Regions from separate parts of the Rossellomorea sp. YZS02 genome, predicted to be linked through region 2. Evidence: riboswitches for the same ligand, from Rfam matches in the RefSeq annotation. Region 2 holds a riboswitch; each other region holds the start of a gene.

Region 1 (8,093 bases), on a different contig from region 2:
GCTGAAAGCTTTGGAGAGGATAGCCATTCTACCTCTTCATCCTGATCCAATTTGGTAGCAACACTTATTAAAGTCTGTGCCTCTTCCTCTGTCCTTGCCAGTTTGACCATTCCATTTTCAACATACTCTATATCCATACCCGTTACTTCTTTTAATTCACGCGCAAGAACGGGGTACATATTCCGGCTGTTCTTAGCCACCCTATAGAGGGGGCTTCCCCCATTTAACTCCGTATGTACCCCAAGCATTCCCGCTGCAGCTTTTGATGCTTTGGATGCCAATTGATTCTTCTCAATCAGCAATGCTTTTTTTCCTCTTTTGGTAAGCTGGTACAGAATGGAGCAGCCGATTACCCCTCCCCCTACAATCAAGACATCATATTGTTTCGCCAAGCTGGTTCACCTCCTTATGGATTGCCTTATAATAAGTACGGGCTGCTTCGAGAGGATTTTCTGAAAGAAAGATACCTGATAATACCGCGATACCCTTTGCACCGCTTCTCACAATGTCTTCAACTCGTTCCGGTGTAATACCCCCGATGGCAATAATGGGCAGAGGGATGTTCGAAACGATGTCTTCTAAATCAACAGTCCCCTTGCCTTCTTTCCCTGGTTTAGACGTCGTTTCATAAACATTCCCATATAGAAGAAAATCTGCCCCTTGGTCATATGCCCATTGTGCTTCTTCTATGCTGTGCACCGATGAACCGATTTTCAAGGATGGAAAACGTTCCTTCACAAGACATACAGGAGCACTATGATGTCCAAGGTGGACTCCTCTTACGTGTTTCATACAAGCAATGTCTGCACGGTCATTGATGCACAGCTTCCTTAAAGGAACACCAGCAGCTGTTAATTCATCGACGGTTTTAATCAACTCCGCCCCTGTCCAGCTTTTTTCGCGAATATGAAGCATATCGATATAGGGATGGATGGTTTTCGATATTTCCACCAATTCTTCCCTTGATTGCTGACCAGTGGAAATGACATGTAGTCGTCGCCTCTTTTCAGTTTCCATAACGAACATCTCCCGTCGGAAATATTGGTAGATAAATAGAAAGGATATAACTTAAAGAAATCAGAGTGATGATGCTCAGAATAAAATAGCCATCAAATTTCGAAAATCCTACTTTGTAGTAATAGGTTCTCTCCCCATCTCCCTCAAATCCTTTTGTTTCCATGGCAACTGCAATTCTGTGAGCCCTCCTGATACTTCGTGCCAGTAAGGGGATGGAATAGGACTCTATGATATGGAATAGTTTCTTAAAGCCTTTTTGTTCACGGGTGCCCCTGACTCTCCGTGCATTCCGGATGGTATTGAACTCTTCCATCATGATGGGGATCAGTCTTATCCCGGTCATAAAACTATATGCATACTTCGGCTTAAGTCCCAATTGCTGCATAAGCGAATAAAACAGCAGGACAGGTCTCGTCGTCAGAGCAAATAAGAGGCCCAAAACAGCGAATAGGAATGCCCTTAATCCAATATGAATTCCCCTATAAAAACTCTCCTCTGTCACTTGGATCATCCCCCAAGAAAGCCACGTTGTCTCCCCTTTCCCGAACATGATCATTGAGGAAGACGTAGAGAGAAATACAAGGAAAAATGGCATGGTCATTAACATCACTAACCTACTCGCATATCCAGAGAATGACCACAATAAGAGGAAAGCGAACAAAGTCAAATACACTAGCCAGTTCAAGTAATGAACGAATAGTAAAAATAGAAAAAGGGCAACCATTACGATCAATTTCATACTCGGGTTAATGTGATGGAGCCAGGTGTGTTTATGAACGATTTCCATATTCACAATGCTTTACTCCTCACTACTTCTACACCCTCATCTTGACTCAGTCTTCCATTTTCAATCGTCCATACCCTGGTGGCAAAATGACGGATGATTTCAATATCGTGAGTCACCATCAATATAGTTGCGCCTTCTTGCTGTAACTCGAAAAGCATTTCAATTAGTTCGAACGTATTAAGAGCGTCCTGTCCGAAGGTTGGTTCATCCAATAACAGAATCTCCTTACTGGGAACGATGGATGCTGCAACACTTAATCTGCGTTTTTGACCCATAGATAAAGAATAAGGATGATGTTCCTTAAATGTACGAAGATGGAATCGCTGGAGTAGCTCATGAACATTTCTTTCCACACTCTCTTCGGTGAAGCTCTTTAGCCGGTAGCTATAGGCCACTTCATCAAAAACGGAATGGGTGACAAACTGTAATTCGGGATTTTGAAATACGAACGCACAATCTTTCGGAACTTTTTTCCTTTTGACCTGTATTCCATTTAATTCGTACGTACCGCTCGTATGAATGAATTTCATTAAGCTGTGAAGTAACGTTGATTTCCCTGCACCATTCTCTCCTGTTATAGCAATCCATTCCCCTTTACGGATTTCGGCATGAGGCAAATGAACCTTTTCTTTCTTTTGAATATAGCCTTTAAAATCCTCCAGTCTTGCAATCACAGGTCCCAACGAGGGAATCTCCCTCGTTTGACGGGATGTCAGATACTCCTTCCAGGCGTCCGGATACCAGACACCCAAGCTCTTCAACGTACCTTTGTAATGGTTCAGGATCCACTCCTTCGCTCCATCCGCCATAATGGTTCCATTTGAATCGAAAACGATGATTCGATCGATCATGTCAAGGACGTGATCAAGTTTATGCTCTACGATTACCAGTGTTTTATCTAAACAGATCTCTTTTATTGTTTTCCAAACAGATGTTGTACTTTGCTCATCCAACATCGAAGTCGGTTCGTCCAGGAACAATGTATCTGGCACCGAGGCAAGAGCAGAAGCAATGGCCAATTTCTGCTTCATGCCTCCTGATAATGTTGAGATTTTCGTATGGGGATCATCAAGTTCCAATCCCACCTCAGATAATAACCGTCGGATTTCACCTTTCATCTTTTCACGGGGAGTCCGTAAATTCTCCAGCACAAAGGCCAATTCTTCATCAACGAAGGGCATACAAAATTGTGAGTCCGGATCTTGAAATACATAGCCATAAGATTCTGATGCCTCCAAGTTTGCAGCTCTCATGGGAACATCCACAGATCTGGGGATCACCCCTGATAAAACATGGAGAAGTGTTGATTTACCACATCCGGATGGTCCCAATAGCAATACTTTCTCCCCTTCCTTGATTGACAGACTGACATCATTAAACATCCGTTTTTCCGATCCGGGAAATGTAAGTCGAAGTTTTTCGACATGCATACGCATCACCCCTTTAATGGTTCAATACATCGTAATCATCTTGATTTGCTCGTCTTACTAGACTTGTGACTCCTGTTTTCTCAAGAGCCCTTACCACATAAAAAGATCCTGCACCTGCGATGACAATCGATCCAAGTATTCTCACAACGATGAATAATGTCAAATTCCAAAGGACTAAATCCCCTATATACCCTTTCATGTAATCCATTAAAATGGAGCCACATGCAGACCCAACAGCCGCTAAACATATAATTGAAAGATCATAGCGTTTATATTTCGTTAGGAAGAAAACCAATTCTGCCATCAATCCCTGAATCACTCCGAATAAAAGAACCTCGAGTCCCCATTCTGAACCCATTAGAAACTCTCCTGAAGAAGCGGCTATTTCTGCTAAAATGGCGACTCCCGGTTTTCGGATAATCAAAAATGCCACTGTGGCCGCCATGAACCACATTCCATAGATAAATTGATCTGCATGCAATCCAATTGGTTTCAACAAATTATAAAATGGCCCCCAAAGCTTATAAATGACGCCAAACATAATGGAAATGACCACCGTCACTAAAATGTCGGTCAGTTTTAATTTAGACATGTGGTTCACTCATTTCCTTACCTGCATACAGGGCATGCTGAAACGGCCATTGTTCAAGGGTATAAGCCATCTCCCAAAACTGTAATTCATAAATGCTGCTTAAAATGAAATTATCTTTCATTCTTTCTTTGTCACATTCGGTCATGGATTCTGCCAATTCATCAAGTCGTTGGATTTGTTCTTCCACTAGCTCTTTAAACCACTCCCCTCCGTATGCCTTAATCCATTCCTGATAAACAGGCTCTTCCGGTGTGCAAAATTTCAGGCGTTCCCCCACTTCGTAATAGAGCCAATAGCATGGGAGGATCGCCGCCAGGATATCAGCTAGACCCCCATACCGTGCGGAACGATACATATGCGAGGTATAGGCATATGCCGTAGGGGCAGGCCTGAAATTCTTTCTTTCCTCTTCGGTAATGCCTAATTGCTTGGAGAAATTTTCATGTAATGAAAGCTCTGCTTCATTCGTCCCTACAGCGTGCGTTGCCATTCGTGATGTCGTATGTAGATCCAATGCCTTTGATGCACCAAGCGCCTGCACCTTTGAGAAATGTGAAAGGTAATAGGCATCTTGCAAAAGATAGTACTTGAACTTCTCGATTGGTAGCGTTCCATCCCCTATTCCTTTAACGAAAGGATGTTGAAAGCTCGCATCCCAAATTTCATTGACTTCGTTTCGTAGTACTTTTGAAAATGACATAATTTCCTGCTCCTTTTCCAGACGACCCGAAATGGGCAACAAAAAAGCCACTTCCCGTGATGCATACAGCATACAGAAAGTGGCTTGAGATCAGAATGATAGACTAGTATTCTTTGCGACCGTCAAACACCACTTCCCTACGCTGGTCTCAACCAGATCAGGTTCGAAGGGTCTTAAAGTAACACTTTAATCTCAGCCTTTTAGAAGGCACCCCTAGTGGATCGTCTTATGAAATTTTGTTTTCGTTGTAATCGTATCATGATACTTTTAGTTGTCAACATAAAAAAACAATTCATGTTATATTTTCAGTTACCAATCGGCCGTCGGATCCAGTGGCAGCAAAAGGTTGTACAGCAGATTAAATGCAATAAATTTTTTATAAAAAAGTTCATCAGACCATTTTTGTCTGCCTATCAGCACTGAATGAACATCCATAAACTTGCAATTTAATAAGAGGGACGGACCTTCTTGAAGGTCCGTCCCTCTCTTTATTTAAACCACCCTTTTTCTTTGGATTGTGTGATGGCTTCGATTCGATTTTTCACTTCAAGCTTGTCGAGTATGGTGGAGATATAGTTCCTGACAGTACCTGTTTTAAGCTTTAATTCATCAGCGATTTCCTTTGTGTTCTTCCCTTCGGCAACGAGCTCCAGCACTTCTTTTTCACGGTCTGTGAGAGGGTTTTCTTCGCTGTAGACATCATCCATCAACTCCGGTGCGTAGATACGCTTACCGTCCATTACCAGGCGGATTGAGTTTGCCAGTTCTTCACTGGGACTGTCCTTCAACAAGTAACCCTTTACTCCTCCTTTTAAAGCACGCTGGAAATAACCGGATCTTGCAAAAGTAGTAAGGATGATCACCTTACATTCTTCACCTTTCAACTCCTCTGCAGCTTCAAGGCCTGTCTTTTTAGGCATTTCGATATCCATGATGCAGATATCCGGCTTGAGTTCATGCACGAGGGAAATGGCTTCTTCACCGTTGCCGGCTTTCCCTACCACTTCCATATCATCTTCCAAACTCAAAAGAGACCCCAGGGCACCCAACAGCATTCGCTGATCTTCGGCAATCACAATTCGAATCATTCCATTCCCTCCCTGTCTGTCTGTTTGATTACTTTAGGCACCCGCATGATCAGGGTGGTGCCTTCCCCCGAAACAATGTCCAGACTGCCATTGACAAATTCCAGTCGCTCCCTCATCCCGATCAGACCGCTTCCTCCTGACTGTGTGTAATCACTTCCGATCCCCACACCGTCATCTTTCACCACAATCGTCATCTCTTTATCGGATTCTTCCAAGGTGAGTTCACAATAAGAAGCCTTGCTATGTTTGACCACATTTGTGACAGCCTCTTTTAAGCACATGCTTAATATATTCTCCATGAAGAGTGATAAATGAGGGAGGGAGTCGTCTTCATTCATTATGAATTCAATTTCAGCCGCCTTTAAGAGCTGCTTTATCCTGACGATCTCATCCATCAATCGGATTCCCCTCATCTGGGAAACCATTGTCCTTACCTCACTCAAAGCCGTTCTCGCCGTTTGTTGAACGTCTTTTAATTCTTGTCGTGCCTGCTCTGGATCTTTATACACCAATTTCCTCGCCAGGTCACTTTTTAAACCGATCAGAGAAAGCTTCTGCCCAAGCGTATCATGCAGATCCCGCGCAATCCTTTGCCTTTCTTCTTGCTTGACAAGGTCTGAAATACGCTTGTTGGCATCTTCCAACTGGTCTTCGAGCTGCACTTGTTTATTTCGATTATAGATATTGAAAGGTAGAAGAATGACGCTGATCCAGATGATCAATATGAATGGAAATTGTGACAGGAACAATTCATTCTGCAAAACGAAGTTATAGTTGATGGATGCAGTCGTCAATACAAGGTGGATGATATATAGGGTTAAAAAGGCGACCCGATTTTTTATATTTCCGTTGTAATAGGCTATGTAAAAGGCGAAATAGATGAAATTAAACTGAATGGTCATGGTGATGGAGATCGCAATCAATATCGATGTCCATAAATACACCGGCCAATCCTTCGAAATAAAAGCGAAACGTAAAGAGATAAAGAATGCTATGGTCAAAGAAATCCCGACCGCAATTTCAATTGTAGAAGAAGACTGAAAGATAAAGTAAAAGGGCAGGATACTGATGATGCTCCAAATATATGGTGAAATTCCTGAACCTTTTTGGATGTTGATTATTTTTTTCGGCATTTGCATGCTGAATACCTCTTTTGCTTCAATATTTTAAACGGTTCTCCTATATTATGACATAAATGACCCTGATTTTCATATGTAGCTCATTTTAAAGAACTGTTTATCTCTTGCTGATTTGTTGCTTATATATAGGCTAATATTTCCGGTTTTGAATTCTTTTTTGCTTCTCCATGACCTCATAAGATTTGTGAATGATGTCTGTTAAGACGTCACCTTTATAAACCCTTCCAATTTTTGTATTCCGTTGATAGTATTCTACAATTTCGTCCAATTTCTCTGAAGTTTCTTTATCAACCCTTACATTAAGTTGCATTTTCCCTTGATCTGACAAGGTTCGACCTCCTCATCTATCAACTTGATATCATTTGCTAGCAATCTGTTATCAATAGTATATCAGATGCTATAACGGATATATACAGTTCAATTGTCATATTAGCCAAATAAAAAACCCGGGCACATTCCGCCCAGGCTGTTCAACCACATTTAATTATTCTCAATCATGACTTCGACCGGTTTGATATCCATTTCCACACCAAAGAATGAATAATCATCCTTGTTTCCATCTTTATATCCCCAGAACCCCTCTGTTCCACTTCCTTTTCTGAAGGTAAGTTCAAACCCTTCATATTCAGAAAAGCTGTAACTCTTCACTTCATCCATCCGGGCGTTATCTAAGAGACTGTAACTCAAATAGTTTGCAAGTGTCGGGTGCGGCGTCAATACTCCCGTATGCGGTGCGGCGTAATAATCATAGTATTCGTAATCATTGGTTGATAGTTTATGATCACTGATGGAAAACTCTTTAGTCTCTAGATTAAATTGATCTCCTGAAGTGATCCATGATAAACGGATGTCTTCATACGTATGAGACGACGGTGAAAGATCTGACTGACTTAAATCGACTATCGATACCCCGCCTCGTCCCTTTACCTCCACCGTCCTGGATTGGTTATCCACTATCAAGGCGGTGTCTTCATCGATTCCATAAGATAATTCGTTTTCTTCTCCATAAACTGCCGTTGTAGCAATCAATCGTCCCAATCGTGCTTTTTTATCAAAGTGTTGGTCAACGATACCATACGGGAAGAAACCAAGCCCCTTTTCCAGGTATCCAGGTCCACCTTCTTGCTGAGACATCCCGTCATATGAATCAGTATAGCCCTTAGCTAACGTATCGTAGCTTCCACCACCTGCGATCATGACATCACTCATGATGGCGGCACCTGCACTTGTCCCACCAAGAACCGCTCCATTACGGTAGATTTCCCAGATGTTTTCCAGGGCCAGTGATTTCGTTCCGTCTCCGTTCAAAAGTGCATCAGTGATATCTGTTTGATCTCCAC
Region 2 (8,093 bases):
TTCTAATGTGGTTTGCAATTGCAATGTGACCATCATTCGGTTATCCTAAAATATAATGATTTATCAGGACGTTTCATGATTTCATCATAGAGAAAAAGAATGAACAATACAATTATTTTGGATTCGTCATCCTACGATAGTTGGAAAGGAGAACGATTATGGCAGACGTATTCAATCAAGAATTTGTAGTAGCCCTTATCATTGCCTTTTCGGCGTATATCATTGTAAGGGGAATAGCCATTTTCTTTGGGAAAGCAGGAAAAGGTTATCTGGAAAATCTCCAGTCCCCTACAGGACGGTTATACCTTCAATTGATTGGAGGCTACTACATAGTATCAGGCGTATTGGGCCTCATTATTCCGCGGTTAGACTGGAAAACAGAAGACATCTACTTTGCAATCGCCATCTTCGCCATTATATCAGTGGTGTTTTGGATCACAATCGACCTCTCCATGAAGCGCAGTCGTAAAAAGCTTCAGCAAAATTAATATGGTTTCTAAAAAAGCTCCGATTTCGGAGTTTTTTTTGTGCTTTTAGAGAAAAAACCCAACCGGACAACGGTTTTTCTGAATAGCTTAGAGAGAAATACAAAACATTCAAAAGAATGTTTGAACATTTTCATGTATTCTTTTATACTATATTCAAAAGGGTGTTTGAATGAGGAGAGGTGTCAATATGAAAGAAACAGATGTATGCGAAGTGACCTGTGTAGAGGATGAAAAGGTCAACCGCTTAAAATCGATGGTTTTAACACAAAATACGTCTAAAGTGGCAGAAATCTTTAAAGCACTTTCTGATCAAACGAGAATGAAAATAGCGTATGCACTTACGATAGAAGACGAACTTTGTGTATGTGATGTGGCCAATATTGTAGGCTCTTCCACAGCAACCGCGTCCCACCATTTGCGTTTATTGAAGAAGCAGGGGCTGGCTAAATTCAGAAAAAAAGGCAAGCTTGTCTATTATTCCCTGGATGATCATCATGTGAAACAGTTGATTGAAATTGCAGTGACCCATCAGTTGGAGGTGGAGGATCGTGACTAGTAAACCAGCCCATAAACAAACGTACCGGGTTGAAGGGTTTACGTGTGCAGGTTGTGCAGCCAAGTTCGAAAAAAATGTCCAGCATCTCGAAGGAGTGGTAGACGCTAAGGTGAACTTCGGTGCTGCCAAGATTACTGTCTACGGAGATACATCAAAGGAATCGGTAGAAAAAGCGGGGGCATTCGAAGGGCTTCGCTTAACAGAAGACGGTTTGAGGAAGGTCCAGGAAGAGAAAGAACCTTTTCATAGGAAACATAAGCATCTTTTTCTTTCCTTGTTTTTCATTCTGTTAGCCTACTCATTACCATTGACCGGTTGGGATAATAGTGAATTTTATTCTAATCTTTCTTTTGCCGTAGCCATTGTGACCGGTGGATATCGCCTGTTTGAGACGGGTTTTAAAAACCTGATTAAACTTGAGTTCGATATGAGGACGCTTATGACCATTGCCATTATCGGTGCAGCGTTCATTGGCGAGTGGGGTGAAGGGGCGATTGTTGTCATCCTTTTTGCCATCAGTGAGGTACTGGAAGCTTATTCAATGGATAAGGCAAGGGAATCGATCCGTTCACTTATGGATATAGCTCCTCCGCAGGCACTCATCATTCGAAATGGATCAGAGATGATGGTTGATGCAGAGGAAATCGAAATCGGTGACATCATGCTGGTGAAGCCCGGGCAGAAAATAGCCATGGATGGGGACATTATCGAAGGTTCTTCATACGTCAACCAGGCAGCGATTACAGGTGAGTCTGTACCGGTTGAGAAAGTCCAAGGGAATGCCGTATTTGCCGGTACGTTAAATGAGGAAGGCTACCTTAAAGTATTGGTTACAAAGCGGATAGAAGATACGACACTTGCCAAGATCATCCACCTGGTAGAAGAAGCGCAGGGTGAAAAAGCCCCCTCACAGGCATTTGTCGATATGTTTGCAAAATATTATACGCCGATCATCATGGTCGTTGCGTTCCTTGTAGCAGTAATACCACCTCTCTTATTGGATGGAGATTGGTCCACTTGGGTGTATCAGGGGCTTTCGGTGCTGGTTGTCGGTTGTCCATGTGCATTGGTGATTTCTACTCCCGTGGCCATTGTCACAGCAATCGGAAATGCAGCAAAAAATGGCATCCTCATCAAAGGTGGGGTATATCTTGAGGAATTAGGTCGTTTGAAGGCCATTGCATTTGATAAGACCGGGACTCTTACCAAGGGTGAGCCAGAGGTTACGGATATGATACCATTGTCAAATGTGGAAGAGAATCAATTATGGAAATGGATGTCCGCTCTTGAATTTCACTCTCAACATCCTCTCGCACACGCGTTCATTAAAGAAGCGGAGGAACGTAACATAGATTATAGAAGTTATGAAGTGTTTGAGTTTCAATCCCATACGGGTAAAGGAATCAGTGGTCTCATTGAGGGTGAAAGGTATTATCTTGGTTCTGAGAGTCTCTTTCACGGATCGTATGCTGAAATTAAAGAACTTCAAAGGGAAGGGAAAACCGTCATGCTGTTCGGAACGGCAGATACCCCTTTAGCACTTGTAGCCGTCGCGGATGAAGTGAGGGAAACGAGTAAGGAAGTGATTAGTCTTCTTCACGAGATAGGGATAGAGCATACCGTGATGCTGACAGGGGATCATGAAAATACGGCTAGATCGATTGGGAACCGGGTAGGGGTCAAGGAGACAAAAGCCGGCCTTCTTCCTGAAGAAAAACTGAGTTTCGTTAAGGGATATATGAATACCTATGGCAAAGTCGCCATGATTGGAGATGGAATCAATGATGCTCCAGCACTTGCCGCTTCAAACGTCGGCATTGCCATGGGCGGGGCAGGAACAGACACCGCATTAGAAACAGCAGACATTGCATTAATGAATGATGACTTGAAAAAATTGCCCTATATCATCCGCCTAAGCCGGAGAACGCTTACCGTCATTAAACAAAATATTTCTTTCGCTATCGGAATTAAGCTTCTTGCTTTATTGCTTGTCATCCCAGGAATGCTTACATTATGGATTGCCATCTTTGCCGATATGGGAGCGACACTACTTGTAACATTGAATGGTCTCAGATTACTCAAAATAAGAGATGGAAAGTGAGGGATATGCAATGGGTCACGATCACAGTCATGGCCACTCACAAAATAAAAAAGCATTATTAATCAGTTTTCTATTCATATTCACCTTTATGATCGTTGAAGTGATCGGGGGAATCGTGACAAATAGCCTGGCACTTCTTTCAGATGCAGGACATATGCTCAGCGATGCTGCGGCACTTGGGCTGAGCCTTGCTGCTTTTTATATAGGAGAGAAGGCGTCCAACAAAGGGAAGACATACGGCTACAGGCGATTTGAAATCCTAGCTGCTTTTCTGAATGGGATCACCCTGATTCTTGTATCCCTTTATATCTTCTGGGAAGCATACCGCCGCTTTATCGACACACCTGATGTTTCAGCCAATATGATGATCATCGCCGTCATTGGATTAGTGGTGAATATCCTGGTAGCCTGGATCCTCATGAGGGGAGATACAGAGCATAACCTGAATGTCCGGAGTGCTTTCCTTCATGTGCTGGGTGATATGTTGGGCTCAGTCGGCGCCATCATAGCCGGTCTTCTTATCTATTTCTTCGGTTGGAATCTAGCTGATCCGATTGCTTCTATTATCGTGGCGATTCTTATCATCATCTCCGGATGGAGGGTGACGAAGGACTCCATTCACATTTTAATGGAAGGGTCCCCTAGGAACGTGGATACAGATCAAGTGAAAAAAGGTATGTCTACAGTACAGGGAGTAATAGAAGTGCATGATCTTCATGTATGGTGCATCACTTCGGAATTTACGGCACTAAGCTGTCATGTAGTGGTGGGAGATGGAGTCGACAGAGATGAAATCATACAGCAGCTTTCTCGGTTCCTTGAAGATGAATATGACATTCATCATGCCACTCTTCAAGTGGAAGGGAAACATGTCCTTGAAGGACATCATCACTGTTGTACATGATCAATCATGTGCCAGGCCATGGAGTATTTCGGCTGCATCATCCCCAATAATGACTGTCTTTACAGGGGATTTGAATTCAGCATGAACAGAGCTATGGTGATTTTATGAAATAATCATAAGGATGTTTAATTCCCTCCGAAAATGGGGTATATCCTCAACTGGAGGGATGAACATGCTACATCAAGAAACCAAATCACAAATAAAAAAAACACCCGAAATAAAAAAGGATTTCTATATACAGCAATTATTGAGGATTGGCGTCTATAAATCTTTCGACAAGCAGCTTTATGAACTGTCGATGAATGAATTACAGGACGTTTATCTTGAGTACTATGTTGGTGGAGATATACTGCGTTAAAAAAGACGACCCTTTAGAAAAAGGATCGTCTTTTATTATGTGTGAAGATATTATGGCACATCATGCCCCATGGATGTTTGAAGGATCTCAAACCACTGATCATGATTCAATGTAATGGAAAGGGAATCGATTGCGTTTTGAATCCTGTCTTTCTTACCTGAACCGACAATCGGCATAATATTAGCTGGATGATTGAGAAGCCATGCATATAAAACTTCGTCAATTCCCTTTGCACCCGTTTCCTCTTGGATGTTCTTTAATGTGTGTTGAAGTCGGAGAGCTTTCTCATCTTCACCTTTAAAGATTGCCCCTCCTGCGAGTGGCGACCATGCCATCGGTGCCACTCGTTTTTCCTGACATAGATTTAAAGTGCCATCTTCAAAGTTCTCTAAGTGATAAGCAGATAGTTCAATTTGGTTTGTAATCAATGGGAACGGTAAATAAGATTGAAGCATATTCCATTGATGATCTTTGAAATTTGAAACACCGAAATGGCGTACTTTTCCCTCTTCCTTTAACTGAGTGAAGGCTTCGGCCACTTCCTCACCATTCATGAATGGATCTGGTCGGTGAATTAATAATAAGTCGATATAGTCCGTTTTTAAATTTTGAAGAGAATTCTCGACGGATGTGAGAATGTGCTTCTTACTAGTGTTGTAATGATGTGTTTTATGTTCAGGTCGATGATCCGAAGGCAGAACGATACCGCATTTCGTCACAATCTCCATCTTTTCCCGCAAGGAAGGGTCAAGGGCTAGAGCTTCACCGAATAAAGCTTCACATGTGTATGAACCATAAATGTCGGCATGGTCAAAGGTTGTGATTCCGTTTTCAATATTATGTTGAATAAGGGATAGTGTATCTTCCTTCGATTGATTCCAATCTGCAAGCCTCCACAAACCATGAATGATCCTGGAGAACGATAAGTCTTCAGTCATTTGTATTCGTTGCATAGATGTAACCTCTCTTCATTTGGTATGTAGACATTCTTTCAAAGTCATACTAGTAAGTATATTACTACGTTTTGAAAGGAAATAGAAATGATTGGACCTCATTGGGATATATTACGTCAGTGGGATGTGGATGCGACTGGCGTGAAGATGCTCCACCTTCATCCCCATGTCATGAGGGTGATGGATGGTAAGAGAACCTATTATCTAAAGAAGAGAGAGGATTCATCTATTGAGAATTGCTTGGAAGAGTACCATTTGTCCTCATATCTACTGAATAATGGCCTCCATGTTGAATCCCCAATCTTAACTTCATCACAGAGACCCTTTGTGAAAGAGGGAAAGCAAATCTATTCACTCTATGAAGAACTTGTTGGAACGCCATTAACGAAATGTTCTTTCACTTCCTTTGGAAGTGCAGGAGCAAACCTTTCAATCCTTCACCGCCTCCTGAAAGAATATCGCAGCACATATGAAATAAGGGCTTGGGATATAGCACGTCATGTGAAGGAATGGATGAGTGAGCTTGAAACTACAAGGATTGGGAAGCGAGGGAAGGACTTACTATCAAGAATGGAAGGTTGGGAATCGTACTATGACCAGTTGCCTGTTCAGCTTGTCCATAGTGATTATCATCGGGGGAATATATTGATGAAGGGGAATGATGTCAGTGGGATCATTGATTTTGCCAGGATCAGAACGGCACCACGCATTACAGACATCGCTTACTTTCTGGCAGGTTTACTGAAGGATAATGAAAAGGTTGATAGGGAGAATTATTTCAGGTCTAAACAATTATTTGTCGGTGGATATGGGGCTGAAAGACATTTGACCAACTTGGAGAAAAGGATGCTGCCTATAGTGATCATTCTCTTCCTTTTGCAATATGCCTTTTTATATGACCAAAAGGGATATGCAGAAAAGGGCCTCTTCTGTGTTTCCCTGATTGATGAGATCCTGAACCGGGTTTAAATATATGGATTTTATCAAAATGAAAAGTAAATACTTGATTAACGATCCGTTCTATGGCACAGTAGGAAAGAAGATCACGTTTAATTTCATATTCAATGTGTAGGGGGACCGGAATGGCCGGTTGAGATTGTATCCTGTAGATGCTGACCCTTTGAACCTGAACTGGCTGATACCAGCGTAGGAAACATTCTATTAAACGATACATATTATGTTTAACGATGCGTCCTAGGCTACAGCCCGGGGCGCTTTTTTATTTTACATTCATTCACCCTCATGTGCGAAGAATAATTGAATAGACGTTGATATTGTATAAGATGTAAGGAGGAAACATGATGAAAAAATGGATGTTCATCATCTGTTCTGTATTTCTATTAACTGCCTGCAGCGCTGGGGAAGATACAACTGATGAGAAGAAAGAAAGTCTTAAAAAGGTTTCGGTCGTACTCGACTGGACACCGAACACCAATCATACCGGTTTATATGTAGCGAAAGAAAAAGGCTACTTCAAAGACCAGGGACTCGATGTTGAAATCATCTTACCCGGAGAAGCGGGTGCGGACCAACTCGTTGCTTCAGGAAAGGCACAATTCGGGGTAGGATACCAGGAAAGTGTCACACAAGCACGAGTCCAGGATGTACCGCTCGTATCTATTGCTGCGGTTATTCAGCATAATACTTCAGGGTTTGCTTCACCTAAGAGCAAGGGTATAACAGAACCTAAGGATTTCGAAGGGAAAAGCTATGGCGGATGGGGATCTCCTGTTGAAAAAGCCGTTATGGATTCGATCATGAAACAGGAAAATGCCGATGTGGAAAAAGTGAATTTCATCAACATGGGAGATACCGATTTCTTTACTGCCGTAAAACGGGATGTTGATTTCGCCTGGATCTACTATGGTTGGACGGGTATCGAGGCAGAGCTTCGCGGTGAGGATCTGAACATGATGTATGTAAAGGACTATTCGGATAAATTGGATTATTACACACCGGTCCTCACCACAAATGAAAAAATGATCGAATCAGACCCTGATACGGTCAAAGCGTTCCTGGCAGCTACTTCCAAGGGGTACGAGTACAGCATCGATAACCCGAAAGAAGCTGGTGACATTCTTCTGAAAGCAGCACCTGATCTTGATAAAGAACTAGTCATGAAGAGTCAGGAATGGTTAGCACCAAAGTACAAAGATGACGCTGAAAGATGGGGAGAGCAGAAGCTTGAAGTATGGGAAAACTATGCATCATGGATGTATGATAATGATTTATTAGATAAGAAGCTGGAAAGCAAGAAAGCATTCACGAACGAATTCTTACCGAAATAAGAGGTGAACAAAATGGGGAACTCACTCGTAAGCATACAAATCATTCCGAAGACAAATAACGGGGAAGACGTCATTCCATATGTTGATGAGGCAATTGCCATCATTGAAAAATCGGGTGTCCGATATGAAGTACATCCCTTGGAAACGACGATGGAGGGAAATCTATCTGACCTATTTAAGGTGATTGAACAAATGAATGAACGGATGATTGAAATAGGTAGCAAAAACGTGATCTCACAAATCAAAGTACTGTATCAGCCCGACGGTATTGAAATGAATCAATTAACGGAGAAGTTTAGATGATGAGAACATGGATTTCAAAAGGATGGAGACCCTTCTTGGTCCTCATCCTTTTATTCATCATTTGGGAAGTATCCATCAGAGTATTCGAAGTACCTGCTTGGCTGATGCCTCCACCTTCAGACATTTGGGCAGAAGGTATTGC
Region 3 (8,093 bases), on a different contig from region 2:
AGTATCGGATGTTCTCATATGGAATCGGCTCTGACTCACCGTCCTTCAAACTATCCCTCACCCTTGGTCTTACATCAAGCTCATCATCCTGTTCAAGCATCCAGTAGTTTGGATACATACTGGAAATCAAGTAGACAGTAGAATCCATTTTCCTGGACGAATGATACTGTCCTTCAAGCTCCACCTTTCTTTGCAAGGACGGCTTATCTTTGTTCGAAACATCATACAAGAACGCCACCGTCATGCCCTCAACCGGCATAATCTTAGATCGTGTTCCTTGATCACCTTCTTTAAAAGGCGGTGACCAGTTGTTTCCAATGACAAGCACTTTGTCTCCGTTCAAAAAAAGATGGTGCGGCTGCACATGTTCTTTGAAGATAATGGTGGATACAACCTCCATCCGGGGCTTAACCTTTGTAATCAACAGTCTCCGGTCGGTCAATTGATAGATATACCCCCCATCTGTCTTTACCAGATCCCCTTCGTCTACGCCTTGAACCTGATTATTCGTTGTAGAAAAATCGGAACCCGCTTGGGAAGATTCACCTGAAGCGCTGTCCTCTGAAGACTTTGACTCCATTTTCTCTTCCCTTCCAAACAGAGAAAACCTCGTATTTTCCTTGTTCCTTTTCAGGACTTTCTTGAAGTATTCCGCCAGGGCTTCCCGGGACTGAATGCCCGGTAATTGAGAAGTGACTGCAAAAGGGATCTCTGTATCCCCGGAGTAGGATAATCCCCACTTGGTTTTTACGTTTGGAGAAATATGAAGCGTGAAGCTTAGAGGTTCAAGGGGATACCCTTCATTCGGTGCATGTACCTGTAATGATTTGCGGTCTTCACTGAGCTTTAGAGTGACATTGACATCACGCCCATCGGAGTCTTTCACATAAATATTTTCCGCTGTTACCGTATCTTTTTTAAGAGGCGTGGAAAATTGTAGTTTCCATGAGTCATTCTCCATTATAAGGAGATCTTCCGCCCATCTTCCCTCCGCCTTCACAACAGGTCTTTGAGTGTACAGAAAGGTTCCAATACCGACAAGAAGAACAACCCCAAGAACAATGAGCAGATACGTTTTCTTACTCATAGCATGACCCTCCTATATGTCTTATTTGTTGATTAGACGTCAAGGATCACGAATGGTTACATGCATAAAAAAAAGACCTCACAAAAAAGCAAGGTCCGTCCCTCTATCTCATACGTCTCGCACTTGCGTTCAGGCGTGCGTTGCGGATGACCTGGTTGATGACTTCGGAGAAGATGAGTCCGATGGCGATGGATCCGGAGATCATGAAGGCTTTGGCTGCCAGATTGATGGCGGCATTGTAGTCGTTTTGTACGAAGTTTCTCATGGCATCGTACGCAAGTCCCCCGGGTACGAGGGGGATGATCCCGGCGACAGAGAAGATGATGACCGGGGTTTTATACATTTTCGCAAACACCTGACTGACCACCGCCACGACAAAGGAGGCAAGTAATGTGGCAAGTACCGTGTCGGTTTCATTTAAACTCATGAGTATGTAGATGATCCAACCCAGCATACCAACAATTCCGCATTTGAAGAGGGACTGCTTTGGAGCGTTGAAGATAATCCCGAATGCGGCGGCGGAAATGAAGCTGGTCACTAATTGTTCGATGATGAGCATCCCTTTTCACCCCTATCTTTATAGATTGACAATATATTCTTACGTTAAAGTAAACACAACGGCAATACCCGTCCCGATGGCAAATGCCGTTAAAAAGGCTTCCGCGCCCTTTGACAGGCCCGATACCAAATGTCCTGCCATTAAATCCCGGACGGCATTGGTGATCAGGAGGCCTGGAACCAGGGGCATGACGGATCCAATGATGATTTTATCCAACTCCTGCCCCATCCCGAGATGGACAAACCCGAATGACACCATGCCGATGATGAAGGAGGCAAGGAACTCGGCGAAGAACTTGATCGGAACGAGACGATGTAAATAGATCACACTTGTGAATCCGATCCCGCCAGTGATCAGGGCCGGCAGGAAGTCATTCCATCCCCCTTGGAACATGATGAGGAAGCATCCACTTGCGATTGCTGCCGCCACCACCTGAATCAGGAAGGAATAGGATAAATCGGATTGATCCAACTTCTCAAGGGCATTGTACGCTTCTTCAAGGGTCAAATGACCTTGACTGATTTGCCTCGAGATACTGTTTACGAGAGTCACTTTCTCAAGATCCGTTGACCTCTCATTAATCCGGATCAGCTTTGTCTTCGTCGGTTCTGAGGTCTCAATCGAGAAAATGATCCCCGTAGGCGTCACATAGCTGTGGGATTCGGATATCCCAAACGAAGCAGCGATCCGCATCATCGTATCCTCGACGCGGTACGTCTCCGCCCCGCTTTGCAGCATGATCTTCCCTGCCAGCAGGCTGACCTCCATAATGTCGTATCTTCTTATCATTTTTGCTTCCATATGATCTCTCCACACGCGCTTTTTTGAATAGGTCTAGTGTATAGGAAAGCAGTGGTGTAAGCAATGAGTAAGAGGAAGATTTTACGTGGATATAAATATACAAAAAAACAGGGGGAGGTTGATTTTATCGAAATATGTTCTGAAACTTTTCTTTTATGAGCCGGAATTCCTTTCGGGTCAATCCAGACTTCTCGAATAATCCTTTTTCTTGCGATTTCTTTTTAACATCATATACGCACCCGTTACCACCACAAAACCAATAAGGACCAACACTTGATAGTCTTCAATCACTTCAAGTATCACATCTTTCTCCCCATCATATAACTTTCCTATACTCAAAAACAGGAAAGTGGAAGGAGCAATACCGAGCATCGTCAGGAGGGAATAGGCCTTCACATCCATTTTCGCCATGCCTGCAAGGAAGGGGATGACATTCCCTAAATGAAGTGGACTTGCGATCGCTACGCTCCAAATTCCGTATCGATTGAACTTTTCCTGGCCCAATCTGAGCTTCTCCAGCTTCTTTGGCTTGAGCTTCCCCTCTATCTTCTCCCCCAGTTTAAAACTGATATAGTATGGTATATAACTTCCCATGGTGTATAAAAAGCTTCCAGCTATTGAAATGACTCCGATTTCCACCCAGGTTAAATCGAGGATGAATCCCATCGTCACGATGAAAAATGTTCCAAAAAAAGGAAAAGCACTTCCTTCAATAAATAGAGAAAACAATACACCCCATATCCCCCATTCTTCTGCAATACGTATGATCCATTCCGACATCCCACTCACTCCTGCATATTATCGTATCTTCAATATAATAAAGATCTTGAAATTCCAACAGAAACCGCGGAAGTAATTCCCTCTAAGACTTGGGGTGTATTGACAAAAAAAGACCGGTCATGTATCAGACCAGTCCCAGTAATGTTATGATGCCTTTCGGCTGATTTCCTGCTGGTGCGTCCGTACTTTGATCAGTCTTGGCGCCATGTTGACCATGATCATCAATACAATGGAACATAAAACAGCCGAACCCAGCATGGTGATGCCGTTTACTATGAGAGAGAAGAGCAGCGGCGACATATCATCAGGGGCGTATTCGGCAAAAAACACAAACCCTGCGATGAAATGCCAGAAATAGCGGGCGAGGCTTCCCGCAAATGTCGCAATCACTACCCACAGAATGGCTTTGGATCGTCTGCTTTTTCCTAATGCTGCCTGTATCTTCCCCGCAAAAACACCGGCAAAACCAATGAAGGCAAAGGCGATGAAGTACTCTATTACCATTTGAACCGGTGTCGCAATCCAGGCATCTCCAAGGGCAATCTGCAATATTCCCCATAGAAATCCTCCCATTAGTCCTGCTCTCCATCCACGTCGATAAGATAATAGAAAGATCGGAACCATGGCAATTGAAATAGAGATACTCGGTGACAGCTTAATAGAAGGCATCATATCAAGGATGACGGCGAAGGCTGCCATCAATGACGCTTCAAGTAATACAATGAGTCGAGTGTGTTTCATATAAAAAATCCCCCTTAGGTAATGAAACGAAACCATAAGGAGGCTGAGTGCATGCATTGAAATAAGCATAAATAGGCTTATTTTCCACATCCCTACGCTAGTCCTAACTAACAGGTTCAGAGGGTCAGAACAGATTGTTCACTCTCAGCTTTCGCTCCCCTTGTGGTAACGTTTATAAAGTTGTTAAGATTTATTATACATGAAGATTGATAGAATTAAAGTATGAAAGGTTCTTTTCTTAAGGTGTCTCTCTGAGAGGATCATGAAGGATAATGACGGGCATTGACTTAGGGGTGACCATGAATCCATATACTTTTCCATCCTTGTCCTTATACGCTACAGAATAATCTCCAAATTGAGGGGAGAATTCAACGTTTTGATATTCAAGATCAAGGTCCTGATACTTAAGGCTCACATACAGTTTGGTAGCGATCCTTGCTGTCAGGTGCTGCACAGTGGAAATCCGGTTGGCTACTATTATGAGGATGATTGCGATACCGAGTAACATGACTTTCTTTGTCCTGGACAATCTGATCATTCATCTAGCCCCCTTTTATTTCTTCATGACTACTATACTCGTATACTCTCTATTATATACCTATTTACTGAACCATGACAAAAGAGCTACTCTAATGGACGTGTGTCATAATACCCATTTTTAGCAGCTCTATTTTTGTTATTTACTTTGTTCTTTTTCATTCAAGAAGGAGTCCTCTTAAAATATCTACTGAATTGGCATGAATCCTACGTTCCAATAGCCGTCTTCATCCTTTACCATCTGAAAGCCCATATCTCCCTCACCACCATTATCATACTTAATATATCCATCCATATCGCTTGTTTGAATAAATTCACCGTTATCGATTCCTTTGAAGACACGTAATATACTTTCCTTCGTCACCCTGTCCGCTCGGGGAAACTTCTCGTCCTCTTCTTTTGTCCATCGAATATAATCCGGTCTGTCTGTGTACATTTCATAGACAAGGTCATGTCGTTCGTCCAGTGATGCCTGGACATACAACTTTGCTATGCTGATGGGGGATAACCCGTGTAAATGTTCTTCCTTTGGATCTTGGGAAAACACTTGATAGACCGACTCTTCTTCTGATGTCAGACTGAGGTTCCACTCACTGGTCTCTTTCTTGACTTCTCTAAAAGAGAAGGGCATCACCACACTGAACTTCCATCCATTATCATAAATCAACCTGAACCTTTGGACATTCACTTCCCGGGAACCTTCCGAAACCGGTATTTCGTAAGTTACATCACTCATCGATTCTGATGTTCTCACCTTAATGGCAGTAGTATTGCTCCATTGATAACTGGTTTCATAAGATACATCGGGCTGTGCCAGCTTTCCTTTATAGACTATAAAGGGGAGATCCTCCGCCAGCTGTTTAGCCGCATCCGGCGTAAAGCTCTCTATCAGGAAATGGATCACTTTATCTCTTGAGTCAAATTCTTCACTCATAAATCGGTAGCGCTCCCCTTTATATTCAAAGGTTTCAGCAGTCCCTTTATCGTTAAGGATCAAATCATATCGATTATACGCTGCTGCCATCAGTTTATCGGCCGTCGGTTCATTCAACTCAGTGGGTTCATTTGAAGCTGGAGTCACCATGGCGTCTTGCTCCTGCGAAGCGTTTTGACCGTCCCTTCCAACGCCAATCAGTTCAATTGTCAAGAATATCCCCGCCAATATAAAGGCAGCAGCCATTAAATTCGGAACCAACTTCCCCCACTTCTTCGCACTCTTTTCTTGACTATTCATTTCATCAAATAGTTTCGATTTCAACTCTCTCTTAAACTCTTTGCGCGGAGCAGGGACTGGTCGGTTTTTCAAAGATTGTAATACGTCATCATTGGATTTTTCGTTCATTTACCAGCACCGCCTTGTAATTGGAATTTCCCACTAATTTTTTCAACAGATTCATACCCCTGTGATAATCTACTTTTACTTTAGAAGGCTTGCAATCGAGGATTTCAGCTGTTTCTTTGACGGAGTATTCTCTTAATCCCCTTAAAATGACCACATTTCGATAATCAGGCTTCAGCTTTGAAAGGGCAGCCTGAACCATTTCCCACTCTTCGTTCTTCTCCATCTCTTCTTCCGGCAGGCCCTCCTCACTTTTCCTTAAATTCAGAAGGACGTCGGGAAGAAGGGAGATAAGCTTCCTCTTTCGGTAATGATCAATGGCTGTTCTTCGTGCAATGGATATGATCCATGTTTTCTTTGAAGATTGATGCTTGAAGCTGTGATAACTTTTGAAGACTCTCATAAATGTATCCTGAGTTAAATCCTCTGCTTCGGATGAATTATTCGTGAAATAAAATAAGTACTGGTATACATCATGGAAATATGTTTCATATAACTCTTCCAGTTGATCGTGATCTTCTTTCAATGGGCGTCCCCCCCTTTACTGTATCTATTAGTCGTTACTGGTGCTTAAATGGTTTCAATAACTTTTAAAAATCTGTACTCGAAAAGAAAAAGAGCCGTCATAATTACTTCGGCTCTTACTTTTAATAATGTATTATTTTTTTGATTATTAAACGACCGTTTAGCTCTTTTACGCCTGTCAATTCAATCCTTTCCTCTCTTAATCAAACGTTTGTTTAGTTGTCTAACATCTTCGTGAGGCGGGACATTTGGCTTTGGAGTTCGTCGATTGGCACGAAGCGTGCTTTTCTGAACATTTCTTTCCCCTCTACAAACATAATCAGGACGGGTACAGTGAAGATGGAGAATTCTCCTGCGATTTCCGGGATTTCTTCTGCATCGGCATGAACAGATACCACCGATTTAAAATCCTCCAACACCCTCTCAACCTGCGGGAGGAGTGCATGACAGACCGAGCAATTAGGTCTTGATATGTATAGCAATACAAGCTTTTCAGATTCTAGCACTTTCTTAATGGCTTCTAAAGAATGGATATCTTCCACTTTCCACTCTCCTTTCTTTGTTTATGGCTGTTTTCGTAAACATTGTTGCTTTTAGATGTAGCGAGTGGCGGTTGATTTCCGCTACAGGTGCTCGCTTTCCGCGGGGCTGGCGGTGAGCCTCCTCGGCTGCGCCTGCGGGGTCTCACCTGTCCAGCTACGGCGGCTAGCCCCTCGAGGTCATAAGCTAAATGGCCCAAGAAGGCAAAAGAACGCCTTCTTAGCCCATTCATCTTATGCTTGTCGGGGCTAAACAAGCCGCCTCCGCTTTTCCTACTGTCCAGCGTTTCCCGCAGGAGTCGAACACCTGCAGCGAGAATCAACTGACGAAAAGTTTGACTATCACAAAGAATATGTGGAGATTGCGTATGCCACTGCTTTTCCATTGTTGCAGTGACTGATTTTATTTTATAGTCCTTTACGCTTTTTAAACTGATGGTCACAAACCATTTTGCTCTGTCAACTACTTACTACTTTAGAGGGTGAAGGGAACTGCGTAGACTCCTACGGAAAACGGGCGTGCCGAGACCCCGGAAGCGGTTTTTGCTGAGGAGGCTCGGCCGAACGTCCGTGGAAAGCGGGACTGTTCCCTTCACCCTCCTGCACCACAACTCAAATGACAGAGCATCGCAAATCTTAGTTTTGAATGCGAATAGCAACAATCTTTGCGAAAACAGCCTTGTTTATAAATGAATCATCCTGTCCTGTCTTGGTACACATACAACGTTCCATTAGATGGCCTTCTGAAGGACGGTCCGGTAAATCCACGTTTACGTAATTCTTTTCTCATATACATCATGATTCCCCCATGACCCACAATGAGTACATCTTCTCCTTCACGAATGATCCGATCGACCACGCCACTGATTCTTTCCTTGACTTCCCTTTTACTTTCCGGCTGGGAACGATGGTTGAACCACCAGGCCAATCGGATGAATGTCAAATGTAGAAAAAGTGGCAGCTTCCTCTTAGACTTGAAGAGCGGAGATAATCTGATTTCCCTCAGCTCCTTTAGATAAGAGATTTCTCCTACATAAACTGATTCAGCTGTAACCCTCGCCCTTGATAAATCGCTGGAATAACAGCCTTTCCAAACAATATCTTGAAGGTCAACCAGGTTTTCTACCACTTCTGACGCATCATATTCCTCCACCCACTTCATCAGCTCTTCACTTGATACAAACG
Region 4 (7,341 bases), on a different contig from region 2:
TTGTTAAAACGATATACTTCGCTGAGGCAGAAGAGCTCATCCCCAAAGACGATTATATGGAGACGGATGGATCGGTCCTTTGGAGAGGGAATTTTAACGAAATTCAGGATGATCCTTCTTTTAGCTTTATCATGAAGGATCAAGTGGTGGAGCTGGCAGTAGACAGGTTGGCTGATCTCGATGTTACGATTTGATCCATTTCTTCTCAAGCATCTCTACCAGTTTATACATAATCGTTGCGAATACGGCAATCACGAGAAGTGAGAGCAGGACAAGGGTGAAGTTAAAGACCTGGAAGCCGTAGATGATCATATAGCCAAGACCTTTGGCGGAAACAAGGAACTCACCTACGATGACCCCTACCCAAGACAGCCCTACATTGACTTTTAATGTTGAAATGATCGTAGGGAAGGAGGCGGGAAGAATGACCTCTTTGAACATCTGTCCCCTTTTCGCCCCGAAGGTCTGCATCACCTTTAAGTAATTGGGATCAACTTCCCGAAAGGATGTATACACGACGATGGTGGTGATGATGACAGAAATGACGGTCCCCATTGCGATGATCGAGGTGAAGCCCGGTCCGAGTCCCACGATCAATATCGGGCCGAGTGCCACCTTGGGCATGGCGTTCAGGATCACGAGATACGGATCCAGTACTTTTGAGAGAAAAGGTGACCACCATAATAAGGCGGCAAGCATGGTACCAAGAAGGGTTCCTAGGATGAATCCAATGACGGTTTCCCCAAGGGTCACAGACAGATTGGCTAAAAGGCTCCCGTCTCCCACCTTTACAACGAATAATTTCCATATTTTTGAAGGTGAACTGAAGATGAGGGGATCCACCCAGCTGTTGCGACTGGCTATTTCCCATAATGAGAAAAACACGGTGAATATGAGGGCTTGATAAAACCAAACCCATCGCTGTTCTTTTTTCAGTGATAGAATATATTCCCGATGCTTTTGTTTAATGTGTTCGTGATTCAAGTTTTTCAAGCTCCTTCCATATGGATTGGAAAAATTCCGGGTATGCTGCATGGTTCCTGACTTCAAAGGGCATCAATTCTTTTAATTGTACAGGTACTTCGAAAATGGTGTGGATATGACCCGGTTTCGTCCCGAATAAGATGATTCTGTCACTCATGGAGATGGCTTCCCCGATATCATGGGTGACGAGGATGGCTGTTTTACCGAAAGATTTCAAGGTGGAAAACACCAGGTCCTCCAATTTTAATTTCGTTTGATAATCAAGGGCGGAGAAGGGTTCATCCAGGAGAAGCAGCTGAGGTTCGGTGATCAGTGTACGGATCAGCGCGACCCGCTGTCTCATCCCTCCAGAGAGTTCCCTGGGATAGGATGATCCCACTCCTTCAAGCCCCATTTCGTTCAATAGCGAGTGAGCCTCTCTTCGCTTTTCCTCAGTCAGGGTGCCCATGATGGTCAACCCCAACAATATATTCTCTTCGATTGTTTTCCAGGGAAACAGATAATCCTGCTGCAGCATATAGCCCAGTTTCTTTTTCATCGTTCTTATGGGCTTATTCAATAATGTTACCGTTCCTTCCGTCGGCTTAATGAGTCCTGCGACGATGGAAAGTAAAGTCGTTTTGCCGCATCCCGATGGACCGATGAAAGAGACGAATTCACCTTCTTCTACTTGTAATGTGATATCTCTGAGGGCATGGGTCGCGGTTTTCGGTGAAAAATAGGTGTGGTGGACAGTATCAATTTTTAGAAAATTCACTGTGGCAAGCCTCCGTTTTTCTTTTTTTACAAGGGAAGGGCTGACGTTTGAAGTCAGCCCCCGGATATTACTTTGCCGCTTTTTCAGCGATGGATGTGTTTACAAGCGTCTTATGGTCGACTGTTTGAGGGAGTTCTCCTGCTTCATCCATGATGGTTTGGAGATTATTCCACTCTTCTTCGTCCAGGATAGGATCCGTCGCATAGGAACCTTGTGATTTATAGCGGTCCACAACGGTTTCAATCAGGTCCAGTTCCGTATCTTCAAAATAAGGTTCGATCACTTTGGCGATGTCGGCTGCTGAATTTTCTTCCACCCATTGCTGCGCTTTGTATAAGGCTTTTGTAAACTTTTCTACGGCCTCTTTGTTTTCTTTCATATAGCTGTCCTTGGACATGAAGGTCGTGTATGGCACGTGTCCGGATTCCGTTCCAAAGGAAGCGACGATATGTCCTTTGCCTTCTTGTTCAAAGATGGAAGCTGTCGGTTCGAATAATTGGACATAATCTCCTGTATCGGATGCGAAGGCGTTGGCTATATTGGCAAAATCGATGTTCTGGATGAGATTTAAATCGTTTTGAGGATCGATGTCGTGATTCTTTAACACGAACTCACCGACCATTTGCGGCATTCCGCCTTTACGCTGACCTAGGAAGGTAGAACCCTTCAGCTGATCCCATTCAAAGTTCTCTACCTTTTCCCTTGAGACAAGAAACGTTCCGTCTGTTTGGGTCAATTGTGCAAAGTTGATGACGGGATCATCGGACCCTTGTGCATGGACATAGATGGACGTTTCAGAGCCGACCAAAGCGACATCCGCACCGCCGGATAATAATGTGGTCATGGTTTTATCCCCGCCCCACGTGGTGGTCAGTTCAATGTCGAGCCCCTCGTCTTTGAAAAACCCTTTTTCAATTGCGACATATTCAGGTGCGTAGAAGATCGAGCGGGTCACTTCTGCCACCCGGACCTTTTGAACTGCTTCTTCTTTTTCTCCGCATGCGGTCAAGCCGATCGTCAACGTGAGAATGAGGAGTATACCTAAACCGGTTTGAAGCCATTTTCTCAATTTAATCTTCCTCCTTTACTTATTAAGGGTGATCGATAGTTGGGATGAGTGCAGTTGTCGCCTAGTTTTATCTATAAGGCAATAGGGTAGGATGATCATAAAGCTTTTTGGGACTTTGCCTATTTCAATTAGCTAAAGTATTCTATGTAAAGTACGAAAAATGTGTGATTACCCAGTGCACGTTTTGAAAGGAAGAGAATATGAAAGACGGAAGTGTTATACAAAAAGTATTGTTTCCATCACCTAATCCACATGTGGTGTTGTTTGAAGTCACTTATATATCCTCTGGGCTCAGGGTGAAGGGGCTGCTCGCGGAACCTGTCCTGAAGGGGAAGTATGATGCTTTCTTATATTTAAGAGGGGGGATCAAAGGGGTCGGAATGGTGAGACCCGCACGGATCGCCCAGTTCGCCTCACACGGATTTATCGTCTTTGCTCCCTATTACAGAGGAAATCTAGGGGGAGAGGGGAATGAAGACTTTGCCGGGGATGACCGGGAAGATGCTCTTTCCGGAGTGGAATTGCTTAAGAACCATCCACGAACAACCCGGAATCGGATCCATGTATTCGGCTTTTCCAGGGGTGGTGTCATGGCCCTCATGACGGGTATCGAGTACACGGAGGTGACGTCCGTGGTCACGTGGGGGGGCGTGTCTGATATGTTCCTTACATATGAGGAGCGAAAGGATCTCCGCAGGATGATGAAGAGAGTGATCGGGGGGAGCCCCAATAAAGTTCCTGAAAGGTATGAATGGCGAACCCCCCTTTATTCACTCCAGAAGTTAGAGGCACCGGTTTTGATCATTCATGGTGAAAAAGACCAGAACGTTTCCGTGGAGCATGCATATAGATTAGAAAAAAGATTGAAGGAACTCGGGAAACCGGTCACGTCCCATTATTACAAAGAGTTCACCCACTATTTTCCGCCCCGAAAGAACCAACAGATCGTTTCCCTGCTCTGTTCCTGGATGAAGGACCAATAGTCAGTGGTGTATGATGAGATTAAAAAGGATTGAGGTCATACAAAATGGGCATGGGCTTAGAACTTAACACGATGATCGTGACAAAAGGGAAAGAAGAAAGAAAAGAAGGGAATCTCTTTCACCTTCAAAAATCTGGATATCGTCTATTTCCGATGCATATCCCCATTGATGTGAGAAAGTCGAAACACAGTGATCCGATTGGTTTCGGAACAATTGAGAAGATGGAGTGGAAGGATGGGGTCACGACGATCTTCTACCGGTTGATCTCCCTGAACAGGACAAATTAAATAAAACGAGTGGCTGCAGGCAGCCACTCGTTTTATTTGATTTCCTCATACAACAGATAACGGTTATCCTTCGTTTGAGCGATAAGATAATTCTTATGATCTTTCACACTATAAATGGGTGTCCCTTTTGCCAATGTATTTGCCGTAAAGTCATTCACTGGATGATACTTGGTTTCGATCTTTTCTTTGATGGAACCGATCTTTTCATTTAGGGTCAGCTTCTTCTCTACGGATACCTTCACATATTCCTTGTCGTTCACCACCATCATATCCCCATATCCGCATAACTCATAGGATGCAGGCTTTTTCTCCCCGCATGCACTCAATACAAATACGCATAATAGCAAGACAATCAGACGCTTCATATTTCTCCTCCTTCACCATAATGCACATATTCAAAAGATATTCAGGCTTGTACGTGAACATGTTTCTTTTTTTTTTTGAAGGGGTTGATTTTCCTTATGTGGTACAGTAAAGGAAATAATGAATGATTGGAGGACACCATGAGTAAACTTGAAATCATTGTCTTAAATGAAGAAGATGCAAGGGCAGCAGAAGCTTCCGGAGCAGATCGTCTTGAATTAGTATCCGCCATACATACGGGAGGATTGACACCAGGGTACCATGTCATAGAAAAGGTATTGGAAGCAGTCTCTATTCCTGTTCAGATCATGATCCGTCTGCATTCCTCATCCTTTCGGTATTCCATGGACGAGGTTAAAGTCATGGCAGACCAGGTTCGGACCATTAAGGAAATCGGTGGTGAGGGGATCGTATTTGGTGCTCTAACACATGAGGGAAAACTGGATGTGAATGCGTTAAAGGAAATTGTTCAAGCCGCGGATGGGCAATCGATCACATTTCACAGGGCAATCGACGAGGCTTTGGATCCGGTAGTCCTTTGTAAAGAAATACATCGATCGGAACTGGCAGTAGAGAGGATTCTTACATCAGGAGGTAGATCCGTGGTGAGAGAAGGGCTCGAAAACATTAAAAGCATGATAAAAGTAGAGAAGGCTGGCGGACCTCTTATCATGCCCGGTTCAGGGTTAACGCTTGATAACATCGACGAAATACACAGTGTGCTACATGCGAAGGAATACCATGTAGGGTCAGGTGTACGCCACCAGGGAAGATACGATAGGGCAATAGACCAGGAAAAAGTAGCAGCATTCAAAAAAGTGATCATGTCCTGAATTGATTCTTTCAACCTATATGAAACGGAATTCCGGTATGGTAAAAATAGTATGTAACAACTGAATATTCTTATTTCTACTGGGGGAGTCCGATACAAGCTTGGACTGAGAGAAGAACGCAGGAGTTCTTTGACCCTTTGAACCTGATCTGGATGATACCAGCGGAGGGAAGTAGTGGAGAAGTGCCAAATGTTTTTATTTAAGGCGCTTACTACTTTTTGACATGTCGGGTTCTGATCATTCAGGACCCTTTTTTGTGTCTTCATTTTCACTTAAGGATAAGTGAACTGCCTGACGAGGTAACCTTCCGGACCCAATCACAAGGAGGAGAAGGTAGATGGCAATCGAGTTAAAATCTCAATTTACAAACAGTAAAAAAGTGTACGTCAGAGGATCACGGCCGGACATAAACGTTCCGATGAGAGAAATTGAACAGAGTAAGACGAAGGCAGCCTTTGGGGAAGAAGAGAATGCTCCTGTTTGTGTTTACGATACGAGTGGGCCGTATACAGATCCACAATATCGTGTGGATATCAATAAAGGATTGCCTTCGGTGCGGAAGAAATGGATTATGGAACGAGGAGACGTGGAAGTCTACGAAGGACGTGAAGTCGTTCCGGAAGATAACGGTTATAGAAGTAAAGACCCCGGTGCCGGGCTGAAATGGTTCCCTCATGCAAACCGAAATCCTTTACGGGCAAAAAAGGGTGGTAACATCACTCAAATGCACTACGCAAAGAAAGGAATCATTACACCAGAAATGGAGTTCATCTCAATCCGGGAAAATGTGGATCCGGCTTTTGTAAGAGATGAGGTGGCAAGCGGAAGGGCAATCATACCTTCTAATATCAATCATCCTGAATGTGAGCCCATGATCATCGGCCGACACTTCCATGTGAAGATCAATGCGAATATCGGCAATTCTGCTGTATCATCCTCGATTGAAGAAGAAGTGGAGAAAATGACATGGGCAACCAGGTGGGGCGCAGATACCATCATGGACTTATCGACAGGGAAAGACATTCATACTACACGTGAGTGGGTGATTCGGAACTCTCCCGTCCCTGTAGGTACTGTACCGATCTATCAAGCTCTGGAAAAGGTAAACGGGATAGCAGAAGATCTTACGTGGGAGGTGTACCGGGATACGCTGATCGAGCAGGCAGAGCAGGGTGTTGATTACTTTACCATCCATTCCGGGGTATTGTTGAGATATATTCATTTAACCGTTGATCGTACCACAGGTATCGTGTCACGGGGAGGTTCGATCATGGCACAGTGGTGTCTGGCCCATCATAAGGAGAACTTTCTTTATACCCATTTTGAAGAAATTTGTGAAATTGCAGAGGCTTATGATATTTCGATTTCACTAGGGGATGGATTAAGACCGGGGTCGATCGCAGATGCCAATGACGAAGCCCAATTTGCTGAGCTTGAAACACTGGGCGAGTTAACGAAAATCGCTTGGAGGCATGATGTCCAGGTGATGATTGAAGGGCCTGGTCATGTCCCGATGCATATGATTAAAGAAAACGTGGATAAGCAAATGGAAATCTGTCATGAAGCCCCTTTCTATACATTGGGACCATTAACGACAGATATTGCACCAGGATACGATCATATCACTTCTGCCATTGGGGCTGCGATGATCGGCTGGTTCGGGACGGCGATGCTCTGTTATGTAACACCAAAGGAACATCTCGGGCTTCCGAATAAAGACGATGTCCGGGAAGGCGTCATTGCATACAAGATTGCCGCCCATGCAGCTGATTTAGCGAAGGGGCATCCAGGTGCACGCATAAGGGACAACGCCCTTTCCAAAGCACGATTCGAGTTTAGATGGAATGATCAATTCAATCTCTCCCTGGATCCTGAACGGGCAAGGGAGTATCATGATGAAACCCTCCCTGCCGAAGGGGCAAAGACCGCCCACTTCTGTTCCATGTGCGGACCCAAGTTTTGTTCTATGAGAATCTCACATGATATCAGGGGGATGAAGGGCAGTACTGTAGAGTCACAGTTTGAGAGGGACAAAGGGTTGAAAGAAAAGGCGAAGGAGTTTGTT

What was found. Region 2 has a riboswitch for thiamine pyrophosphate ahead of SLH55_RS07755 (ABC transporter substrate-binding protein). Riboswitches for the same ligand answer to the same signal wherever they lie in the genome.
Region 1: linked by a shared signal. The riboswitch ahead of tenA (thiaminase II) and the one ahead of SLH55_RS07755 (ABC transporter substrate-binding protein) in region 2 are both predicted to bind thiamine pyrophosphate.
Region 3: linked by a shared signal. The riboswitch ahead of thiT (energy-coupled thiamine transporter ThiT) and the one ahead of SLH55_RS07755 (ABC transporter substrate-binding protein) in region 2 are both predicted to bind thiamine pyrophosphate.
Region 4: linked by a shared signal. The riboswitch ahead of thiC (phosphomethylpyrimidine synthase ThiC) and the one ahead of SLH55_RS07755 (ABC transporter substrate-binding protein) in region 2 are both predicted to bind thiamine pyrophosphate.

Annotation. Positions count from the first base shown of each region.
Region 1 is NZ_JAXBLY010000012.1:69,007-77,099, forward strand. It holds gene thiO (glycine oxidase ThiO) at 1-392, opposite strand, end outside; gene tenI (thiazole tautomerase TenI) at 376-1,017, opposite strand; gene SLH55_RS13030 (energy-coupling factor transporter transmembrane component T family protein) at 1,007-1,810, opposite strand; gene SLH55_RS13035 (ABC transporter ATP-binding protein) at 1,807-3,234, opposite strand; gene SLH55_RS13040 (ECF transporter S component) at 3,248-3,826, opposite strand; gene tenA (thiaminase II) at 3,819-4,526, opposite strand; TPP riboswitch at 4,644-4,751, opposite strand; gene SLH55_RS13050 (response regulator transcription factor) at 5,015-5,614, opposite strand; gene SLH55_RS13055 (sensor histidine kinase) at 5,611-6,747, opposite strand; gene SLH55_RS13060 (hypothetical protein) at 6,884-7,081, opposite strand; gene SLH55_RS13065 (cyanophycinase) at 7,234-8,093, opposite strand, start outside.
Region 2 is NZ_JAXBLY010000006.1:77,897-85,989, forward strand. It holds gene SLH55_RS07720 (hypothetical protein) at 159-488, shown strand; gene SLH55_RS07725 (ArsR/SmtB family transcription factor) at 676-1,044, shown strand; gene SLH55_RS07730 (heavy metal translocating P-type ATPase) at 1,034-3,145, shown strand; gene SLH55_RS07735 (cation diffusion facilitator family transporter) at 3,135-4,049, shown strand; gene SLH55_RS07740 (Fur-regulated basic protein FbpA) at 4,222-4,407, shown strand; gene SLH55_RS07745 (aldo/keto reductase) at 4,458-5,360, opposite strand; gene SLH55_RS07750 (phosphotransferase enzyme family protein) at 5,448-6,329, shown strand; TPP riboswitch at 6,421-6,530, shown strand; gene SLH55_RS07755 (ABC transporter substrate-binding protein) at 6,662-7,648, shown strand; gene SLH55_RS07760 (MTH1187 family thiamine-binding protein) at 7,661-7,951, shown strand; gene SLH55_RS07765 (ABC transporter permease) at 7,951-8,093, shown strand, end outside.
Region 3 is NZ_JAXBLY010000017.1:49,841-57,933, reverse strand. It holds gene SLH55_RS16525 (beta-propeller domain-containing protein) at 1-1,087, opposite strand, end outside; gene SLH55_RS16520 (threonine/serine exporter family protein) at 1,191-1,646, opposite strand; gene SLH55_RS16515 (threonine/serine exporter family protein) at 1,686-2,447, opposite strand; gene SLH55_RS16510 (DedA family protein) at 2,625-3,227, opposite strand; gene thiT (energy-coupled thiamine transporter ThiT) at 3,372-3,968, opposite strand; TPP riboswitch at 4,041-4,139, opposite strand; gene SLH55_RS16500 (hypothetical protein) at 4,207-4,506, opposite strand; gene SLH55_RS16495 (DL-endopeptidase inhibitor IseA family protein) at 4,693-5,847, opposite strand; gene SLH55_RS16490 (RNA polymerase sigma factor) at 5,828-6,370, opposite strand; gene SLH55_RS16485 (thioredoxin family protein) at 6,585-6,911, opposite strand; gene SLH55_RS16480 (histidine phosphatase family protein) at 7,603-8,093, opposite strand, start outside.
Region 4 is NZ_JAXBLY010000019.1:75,891-83,231, reverse strand. It holds gene ytkD (RNA deprotection pyrophosphohydrolase) at 1-194, shown strand, start outside; gene SLH55_RS17730 (ABC transporter permease) at 184-984, opposite strand; gene SLH55_RS17725 (ABC transporter ATP-binding protein) at 965-1,741, opposite strand; gene SLH55_RS17720 (ABC transporter substrate-binding protein) at 1,809-2,780, opposite strand; gene SLH55_RS17715 (alpha/beta hydrolase family protein) at 3,011-3,793, shown strand; gene SLH55_RS17710 (DUF2584 domain-containing protein) at 3,838-4,080, shown strand; gene SLH55_RS17705 (hypothetical protein) at 4,113-4,445, opposite strand; gene SLH55_RS17700 (copper homeostasis protein CutC) at 4,584-5,276, shown strand; TPP riboswitch at 5,348-5,463, shown strand; gene thiC (phosphomethylpyrimidine synthase ThiC) at 5,614-7,341, shown strand, end outside.